DNA from 2 places in the Peribacillus sp. NPDC097284 genome. Region 1 is predicted to be linked to the other one. Evidence: riboswitches for the same ligand, from Rfam matches in the RefSeq annotation. Region 1 holds a riboswitch; the other holds the start of a gene.
What was found. Region 1 has a riboswitch for S-adenosylmethionine ahead of ACIQXU_RS06260 (Fur-regulated basic protein FbpA). Riboswitches for the same ligand answer to the same signal wherever they lie in the genome.
Positions count from the first base shown of each region.

Region 2: another riboswitch for S-adenosylmethionine. It lies ahead of ACIQXU_RS12705 (5-methyltetrahydropteroyltriglutamate--homocysteine S-methyltransferase); the one in region 1 lies ahead of ACIQXU_RS06260 (Fur-regulated basic protein FbpA).

Region 1 covers NZ_JBIWCZ010000002.1:104,825-109,195, reverse strand. Annotated here, with positions in the region: gene ACIQXU_RS06280 (ABC transporter ATP-binding protein) at 1-234, shown strand, start outside; gene ACIQXU_RS06275 (DUF459 domain-containing protein) at 310-1,008, opposite strand; gene ACIQXU_RS06270 (GNAT family N-acetyltransferase) at 1,166-1,675, shown strand; gene ACIQXU_RS06265 (Spo0E family sporulation regulatory protein-aspartic acid phosphatase) at 1,731-1,916, opposite strand; gene ACIQXU_RS06260 (Fur-regulated basic protein FbpA) at 2,134-2,397, opposite strand; SAM riboswitch class I at 2,495-2,598, opposite strand; TPP riboswitch at 2,903-3,008, shown strand; TPP riboswitch at 3,077-3,169, shown strand; gene tenA (thiaminase II) at 3,275-3,964, shown strand; gene thiW (energy coupling factor transporter S component ThiW) at 3,965-4,371, shown strand, end outside.
Region 2 covers NZ_JBIWCZ010000006.1:8,126-12,496, forward strand. Annotated here, with positions in the region: gene ACIQXU_RS12700 (PTS sugar transporter subunit IIC) at 198-1,235, opposite strand; SAM riboswitch class I at 1,452-1,551, shown strand; gene ACIQXU_RS12705 (5-methyltetrahydropteroyltriglutamate--homocysteine S-methyltransferase) at 1,636-2,739, shown strand; gene ACIQXU_RS12710 (hypothetical protein) at 2,776-3,300, opposite strand; gene ACIQXU_RS12715 (CaiB/BaiF CoA transferase family protein) at 3,474-4,371, opposite strand, start outside.

The DNA.
Region 1 (4,371 bases):
ACGGAATCCGAACATCTGATTCAGGAAGCGTTATCCAACCTATTAGAGAACCGGACTTCAATCGTCATTGCCCATCGGTTATCAACCGTTCAAAAGGCAGATCAAATTGTCGTTCTTGAAAAAGGGGTAATTCAAGAAAATGGAACGCACGAACAACTGCTACTAAATAATGGTCGCTATCGGCAGCTCCATGACTTACAGTTTCCACAGGCGGAGGCACCATCAGAAACATAACCAACCAGAAATCCGCCCCCGATAAATAAACCTAAAAGGGCATGGAAATCAAGTCTCCATGCCCTTTTATCGTTCTTATTTAAAATCATATTTATCTAAGATTCGATTGGTTATAAGCTGATAGCCTTCTTCATTTGGATGAATTTCATCACTGAAGTATGCTTTTTTATCTTTGTTTTCGAATAAATCGTTGGTAGGGATATACTTTAGTCTACTATCCTTGTCCACCATCTTTTGAATCGAATGATTATAATCACTAATATGGTTTTCTAATTTCAAGTCGTCTTTATTGGGGTTATATAACCCTATCACCAAGATATCAGCTTTATTATTTTTCTTTAGAAGCTCAGAAAGAATTTTATCTAAATGTTGTACATACTCTTTCTTTTCATCATTTATCTTTTGATCATTGATTTTTTTTAAGTTTCCACCATTACTGTTAATTAAATCATTGATTCCGATATAGACGATAAATGTGTCAGCCTTATCCAATTTTGTGTTAATCTCAAGATCTTCGAGCTGTTTAATGACACCGTCCGTTTCCTGACCTTTAATACCATAATTCCAGAATTGGACTTTTTCTGAATCGGAATCATTCGTTTTATGTTTCAAGTCATCAATATATCCTTCCCCTTCTTTATCGCCCTTTCCATAAGTCAAAGAATCTCCAAATGCCATGACTCTTTGATCGTTTTTCGCATCTACTGCCTGAAACGCATAGGCAACTAAACAAATAACAAGTACAATAAAAAATAAGCCAACGATTTTCTTCATTTGTTTTGCTTCTCCTTTTGTATTCACTAGGAAGTATTTTATTTTTAAATACCCAAAAAGAGGACAAGCCTAACATTTGAATAACTTAATTAAAATTAAATTGCATGATGCACCTGTACTGGTGATTGGAATGCCATAATAAATGGATTGGAGCTTAATGATGAAGGAGTTTACAGAATTCAGGGAAGCAGTATTTGAGGATTTGCCTAAAATTATTGAAATTTACAATTCTACAGTACCTTCGAGGATGGTTACTGCGGATACAGAACCAGTTACAGTAGAATCACGGCTCAAATGGTTTGAAGAACATCATATTCTCAAACGGCCATTATATATGATCATACATGATGGAAAAACAGCTGGATGGATGAGTTTTCAATCTTTTTATGGTAGACCCGCATATGATTTTACCGCTGAAATTAGCATCTATATAGATGAGGAGTTCCGTGGGAAAGGAATTGGACAACTTTCAATCCAAAAGGCTATAGAGGTGAGTCCGAAGATAGGGATTAAGACACTTCTTGGATTTATTTTCGCACACAATGCACCAAGTATTAAGCTTTTTTCAAAATTTGGTTTTGAAAAATGGGCGCATTTACCGAAAATAGCAGAACTCGATGGAGTGGAACGCGATTTGGTCATTCTTGGTAAACGTGTCACTACATGACTTCCATTGCAACAGGCGATTGCCTGGATTTGAATGGTCTGGTGGGATGTACTGATTATTCGCGACAAACTCCCAGGAATTTTATATGTGTGACCGCATTCAATAAAGAATCCAACTCTTGACTTGCTTGAATGGTCATCCTGCTTGTCAAACCATAATTTTTTGCTAACATGATCATTTCTTTTCGTTTTTCTTCAATTTTTTCAACTGTTGTTATGTGAGGAGGCTGCAATATAACCACTTCCTATTTTTCAATTATTTTACATATTTATCATAACCAAAGCACTAGGCGAAATCAATCATTTTACATGTTTTAAATATGTTATTTCACTAGTGAAATGTGACAAAATACCCATTATATTTTTCTGTTTTGTACTTTTTATGTCAGTTCAAAGAGAAAAAGCATTTGCCTTTACACAGCAAATGCTTTTTCTCTTTGATTGTTCACTATAGGTTAACTAAGTCATGCACTCTGGAGGTGACTCATTACCTGATTTATCTATAACAATCTTATATTCATCTTCAAGAGCTTTTAATGGAGCATCATAGAGATGCTTTTCATCAGAGGTTTTGTATACACCATTTGATAATAGTTCTTCTATCAACAATGCTCTCCTCTGTTCTTTTTTCTCGAAAAACTCTGCCATATGAATGGCCCCTTTCCTTTTATTCATATTTTCCACATATAATGCCCCTAATCTTATAGGCTTTGCTAAAGCCAAAATATATATACCTGTTGTAGGGATTCTTAAACCCTATTTGACAAAAATAAAAACCCCTTCTAATCCAAGAAGAGGTCGACAGAGGTCCGTTCGTCTCTTCTTATCTTCCAAGCGATTGCTTGTTGGAAGAAGCACAGTTCCCCGATGGGTCTGTTGCCGAGGTTTCATAGGGCCAAGTCCCTCCACCTCTCTGGATAAGAATACAGAATATAAATGATTTTGACATGATTTTATCCCACTTGCAAGGATAAGTCAATTGCATTCAAATAATTTTTAATTTTTATATTATTTTTCCGTGTGCCCTTTTAGCACAAGGTAAGACCATATCCCTATTTTGCTAATAACAATATTTCCCTCCAATTGACCGTGGGTTAGGGATGCTCCATTTGCCAATGGGGATTTTATCCTACTACCCCTTTCACGCCACAAAATACTCATAAAATTCTATTGAATTCAAAGGTTGCAATTTCCTTTTTATCTGATATGATGACAATAATCACATACGAAATACCACTAGGGGAGTCTTCTATAAGACTGAGATGGAATGATGTTCCGGACCCTTTGAACCTGATCCGGGTGATGCCGGCGGAGGAAAGTGGATGATATCGTCGTCGTATATTTGACTTCATCCATCTGGCCCGTTCCGTTTTCAGGAACGGGTTTTTCGTTTAATTGAATAATAAACTGCTAGGGGAGCCATTAATAGGCTGAGAATCAAACCCTTTGTACCTGATCTGGTCATACCAGCGGAGGAAAGCAGGTTGAAAAAGGGATTCGTACATTCCTAGAACAGCCGCTTTCTATATGAAAGCGGCTGTTCTTCATTTTTGGACACTCCCCTCCTTTGTATGTGAATGAATTATAAGGGGGAAAAATCATGACGAAAACCCAAATGAAAACTTTCAGTGCTAGACTTCACGAACGTTCAAAAGAAATTTGGAAAAAGAATCATACTCATCCTTTCGTTCAAGCAATTGGAGACGGGACACTATCAGAAAAAAAATTCGCCTATTACTTAAAGCAGGACTATATCTATCTTATCGATTATGCCAAGCTTTTTGCCTTAGGGAGCATCAAGGCCACTAACCTTGAGATCATGACCAAATTTGCTGGTATTTTAAATGAGACTCTACAGGTAGAAATGGATTTGCATAGGAGCTACTGCAAGGAATTCGGAATTAGTTCTGAGGAATTGGAAAATACCGAACCAACCCCTACTACCCTTGCCTATACAGGTTATATGCTTAATGCCGCCCAACATGGAACTCTAGCCGATCTTATTGCCTGCTTACTTCCTTGTGCCTGGGATTACTATGAAATTGGCTCGATATTAAAAGAACAAAATGGTACAGCACTAGAAACAAATCGTTATATCGCTTGGATTCAATCGTATGCATCCCCCGAATTCGCAGATGCGCACAAATGGTTGGCCAAGCTGTTAGACGAACTGACGGAAGATATGCCTGAAAGGGAATTGAAAAGATTAGAGAAACACTTTTTAATGACCTCCCGATATGAATATTTATTTTGGGACATGGTTCACAACGAACAGGATTGGCCTCTTTGAATGCTAGATACTGGTAACTCGTTACGGAAAATGACGTTGACTAGCTTGTTCACGGCCATCACTACCCTGACTAGCTCATTCGTTTACATCCCTGTTGGTTTTGCGAAGGTGTTTCCTATTCAACATGTAACCAACGTCATGACAGCCGTTATGTTGGGGCCGCTTTTTGCTGTGACCCAGGCCTTTTTAGTATCCCTTATCAGGAACATGACAGGTACAGGTTCCATTTTTGCATTTCCGGGCAGCATGGTTGGTGCCCTGCTGGCGGCCTTCCTCTACCAAAAAACAAGAAGGATGGGACACGCCTGCTTGGGAGAAATAGTGGGGACAGGCATTCTCGGATCCATCGCCTGTTATCCGATCGCGCTTTTATTATTGGGAAAAAAAGCGGCACTTTTTGGTTTTCT
Region 2 (4,371 bases), on a different contig from region 1:
GCTTGCCTCTATAAAGAAGGTAAGTGGAATCGTTTAGACGTGTATTTATCCTGAGTAAAGTGGATGAAATGAATCCTGGCCATCATCAGATACCGCAGATTCTAGATTTAAAAGTTGAAGTACCCTTGAATTAGCCTCCTCATCAAAAGAAGCAGCCAGAGCTAAACGCCTGACTGCTTCTTTTATTTGGTTTCCTTTTATTCAAAATGCAAGGTATAGTCGTCTGCTTTAATCCATTTTAATTTCTTTGAGAAAACGTAGATTAGTACAAGGTTCAACACAATCGGAAGAATGAAGAAAATGATGACCATGATGGATATGTTACTGAAAATCCATCCGCCTTCCGCCAGTTTCATGTAGTTCAAGGGACCGACCAATCCCGATAAACCAAATCCAGCACTATACGGGGTCCCTTGTATGTTTAACAAACCTGCCAACGCACCAAGAATAGCGGACGTGATTAACATGGGAAACGCAATTTTCGGTTTCATGAAGAAATTCCTCATTTGAATCTTAGGGGAACCCAACACATGGGCTAAAGCCGTCCCTAATGAATTCGCTTTGTAGCTTGCAATGGCTAGGCCCACACCAGCTGCCACGATTCCTAGGTTGGCCGCACCAGATCCTATACCTGAGAGCATAATGACCGTCGCCACCCCAACCGTTGAAATGGGAGATAAGATAATGAGACAGAATATAACGGAAATAATGGCTCCCATCAAAATGGGCTGCAATGACGTCACGTTAGCGATGCCGACTCCTAATAGTCCCGTAGCGGATTTTACGTATGGCAGAATTAAGTATCCAATCATTCCTGGTACCAAGATACTTAAAGTCGGCATCAAAAGAATCGCATACGCCTTTAATCTATCGCCAATTAGTTGCAGGAACAATACGGTCAATGCCGCGGTAATTCCAGTATTGATTACAACGCCAATCCCATTAAGGGCAAACAAACCATCAGCCGTTTTCTGGATGGCGCCACTTCCGACCATGGCCGCGATCCCGATACTGGCCGTTTGAATGGATGATAGCTTGAACGAAATCCCGACCATCACCCCAATCATGACAGGTAACAAGCTCATCACGAAAACGGTGATATCGAATATATGCTGTAACACGGGAAAATGTGGAATCAATAGTTTAAGTATTTCCCCTAACAAAGCATTCGGAATTAATGAAACGACAATCCCTATGCTCATCCCCGTTAATAATTTATTAAAAAAATCTCTCATCTGAATAATCCCCTATCTCGCTGTAATGTACACAATTATAAGAAATATTCTGACAATAGTCAAAGGATTTTTTTAATACTTCACCGCGAAAGTGTATAAAAGTATTTAAACTAAGAGAAACTCACTTTCTAATAACGCTTATATTCTAAATTATCTGTTTTCTATTGACCTTTACTAATACTACCTGTATAGTCGTAATTAATTGAATAGTTCATTTTCTTATCCAGAGAGGTGGAGGGACTGGCCCTTTGATACCTCAGCAACAGACTTTACTGTACTGTGCTAATTCCAGAAGTGTTCAACTTGAAGATAAGAAGAGAATATAAGCATTGCTGATTATACCTCTTCTTTTTTTAAAGAAGAGGTTTTTATATTTTAATAAGGAAAGTAGGAATCTACCATGTCTATCACTTTAACGAAAGCTCCATTCAAAGCCGACCACGTAGGAAGTCTATTAAGACCAGAAAGTATACATCTGGCAAGAAAGCAACGGAAAGAAGGAATCATTACCGCAGAACAATTACGCGACGTTGAAACGAAGGAAATCAAGCGTATCGTCGATAAGCAAATAGAAATCGGTTTAGAGGCAGTGACTGATGGGGAATTCAGACGCACCTGGTGGCACTTTGACTTCTTGGAACATTTAAATGGAATCGAAGGGTATGTCACGGAAAAAGGCCTCACCTTTGATGGAATTGAAACAGAACGTTATAACGTTCGGAATACAGGAAAAATTTCTTTCAACCCAGATCACCCCTTTATTAAAGACTTTATTGAGTTTAATGAAATCGTGGACGGACGGGCTGTGGCGAAACAAACCATCCCTAGCCCCAATCAATTATTTGCGGTAGGGGTCCATAATGAAGAAATCTATCCTGACATCGAAGACTATGCAAAAGATATTATCAAAGCCTATCAAGATGCTTTACAAGCCTTTTACGATGCCGGTGTACGTTATTTACAATTAGATGATGTATACATAGCCAGGCTTTCCGCTCCGGACTTCCAGTTCAAAGAGGGGAATTATACAAGGGAACAATTAATCGATTTAGCATTGCGCGTGATTAATGGGACGTTGGAGGGAAAACCAGAGGATTTGGTTGTCACGACTCACCTTTGTCGTGGAAATTACCAATCGACTTGGGCTTTTGAAGGCAGCTATGCCCGTATCGCCCCAACTCTATTGGCCAAGGAAAATGTAGATGGATTTTTCTTGGAATACGATGATCATCGTTCAGGGGATTTTAAACCATTAGAACACATTCCAAATGACGGCGCACAAGTCGTTCTTGGTGTGGTTACTTCGAAGAATGGCGAACTTGAAGATAAAGAAACCGTTAAATCACGTATTAAAGAAGCGGGACAATTCGTGCCACATGAACACTTGTGCTTAAGCCCTCAATGCGGATTCGCTTCCACACATCTTGGCAACAAGCTAACGGAAGATCAGCAATGGGAAAAGTTAAAGTTCGTTGTGGATGTCGCCAAAGAAGTCTGGGGATAAGAACAAAAAGGGACGAGCCTATGCTCGTCCCTTTATTCAACAACATCGATCGTCCTCATCCTCTTTCTTCCCTACTACATCATCTGTCACCTTATCATCGAGCTGGTTCTTCAATGTCAATTCTGCCGCCTTTCCATCACTTGGCGACCCATCGGAAAAATACATCGGAAATAAGGAAAAGAACATAATATAGAAAGAGAAATATATGAATTGATACCAGAGGACCGATTTCTCCAAGATCCCCTGATAAACCAAACTATATATCAACAACATGCTAATTAGGTTAAAGAGGGCTCCCCCTAGATAAATCAAACTATTCGTGAACTTATTATCATATTTTAATCCCTTGAACTCACAATGCCCATTCCAAAAGTAGTATTTTCTCACTTCTATATTGCAAAAGGAGAAAATCTTATCTCCACATCCGATCTTGATTTTTTTCTCCGTACCGCCAAATAGCGTGACAAAGAATAGATGCCCACCTAAATGAATGAGCGTGACAACCGGTAAAATCAGAAAAAAGGAAAAGAGAAATTTAGTGATATCAGACAAACCGAACATGCCAATCATCCCCCTTATTTGAGCTTGGTGTATACAGACAAGTCCTTATTCGAAGGATGATACTCTCTTACCCGGTGTGGATACGTTATAACTAGTAAATATTCACATGTCTTAAGGGACTCCCCCTTTAACCCACAAAAAAACCGGCAGATCATCTGCCGGTCCATCCGTTGCTATCGCTCCAATTCAAGAGTGCCAAAGACCTCATCATTACTTTGTCCCGGCTTCATCCCAACATGTTTATACTCTGGAGTGAAGACCGATGTTTTGATGGGACAAGCCATCTGCCTCTGCATATTTCCTTCTCCATCAGGCACTTCGACTATCATGCCACGTGCTTGCAGTTGCGGGTGATTGGTCGCTTCAGAAAAAGTCAGCACCGGTTCGACACAAGCCTCGAACTCTTCGAATATGCCCTGCCATTCTTCAAATGTCTTTTCAAGAAATGCATGCTTGATGATCCTTTTGAATTGGATGCTACTTTCCGCATCTTGCTTCATGCTTAACTCGAACAGTTCAGGCTGTCCGATTGCTTCACATAACACTTCACGGAATGATGGCTCCAAGCTTCCAACCGAGAAGTAACGGCCGTCTTTCGTTTCATAAAAATCATAAAATGTTCCGCCATTCAATACCAACTTTTCCGGTTCAAGCTCCAATCCACCCTGTAAATGTAGGGGGGCAGATATCGCATTCAAAGCAAAGCTGCAATCGGTCATGCTAATATCGATGAACTGACCTTCACCCGTCCGCTCCCGGTAGATGACTGCCGACAAAATCCCGATGACAGCATGCATGGAGCCTCCTGCAAGGTCGGCTATTTGTGTTCCATTTTTTGCAGGTCCTCCTTTTTGCGTACCTGAGTAACCGGACAACCCCGCTATCGAAATATAGTTGATATCATGACCTGGACGATTCTTGTAGGGACCAGTCTGACCAAAGCCAGTAAGCGAACAGTAAATCAACTTTGGATTGATTTGTTTTAATTCTTCATATCCTAGCCCCAACCGATCCATGACACCCGGCCGGAACTGTTCAAGGACAATATCATATTCCTTCACTAGATTCTTT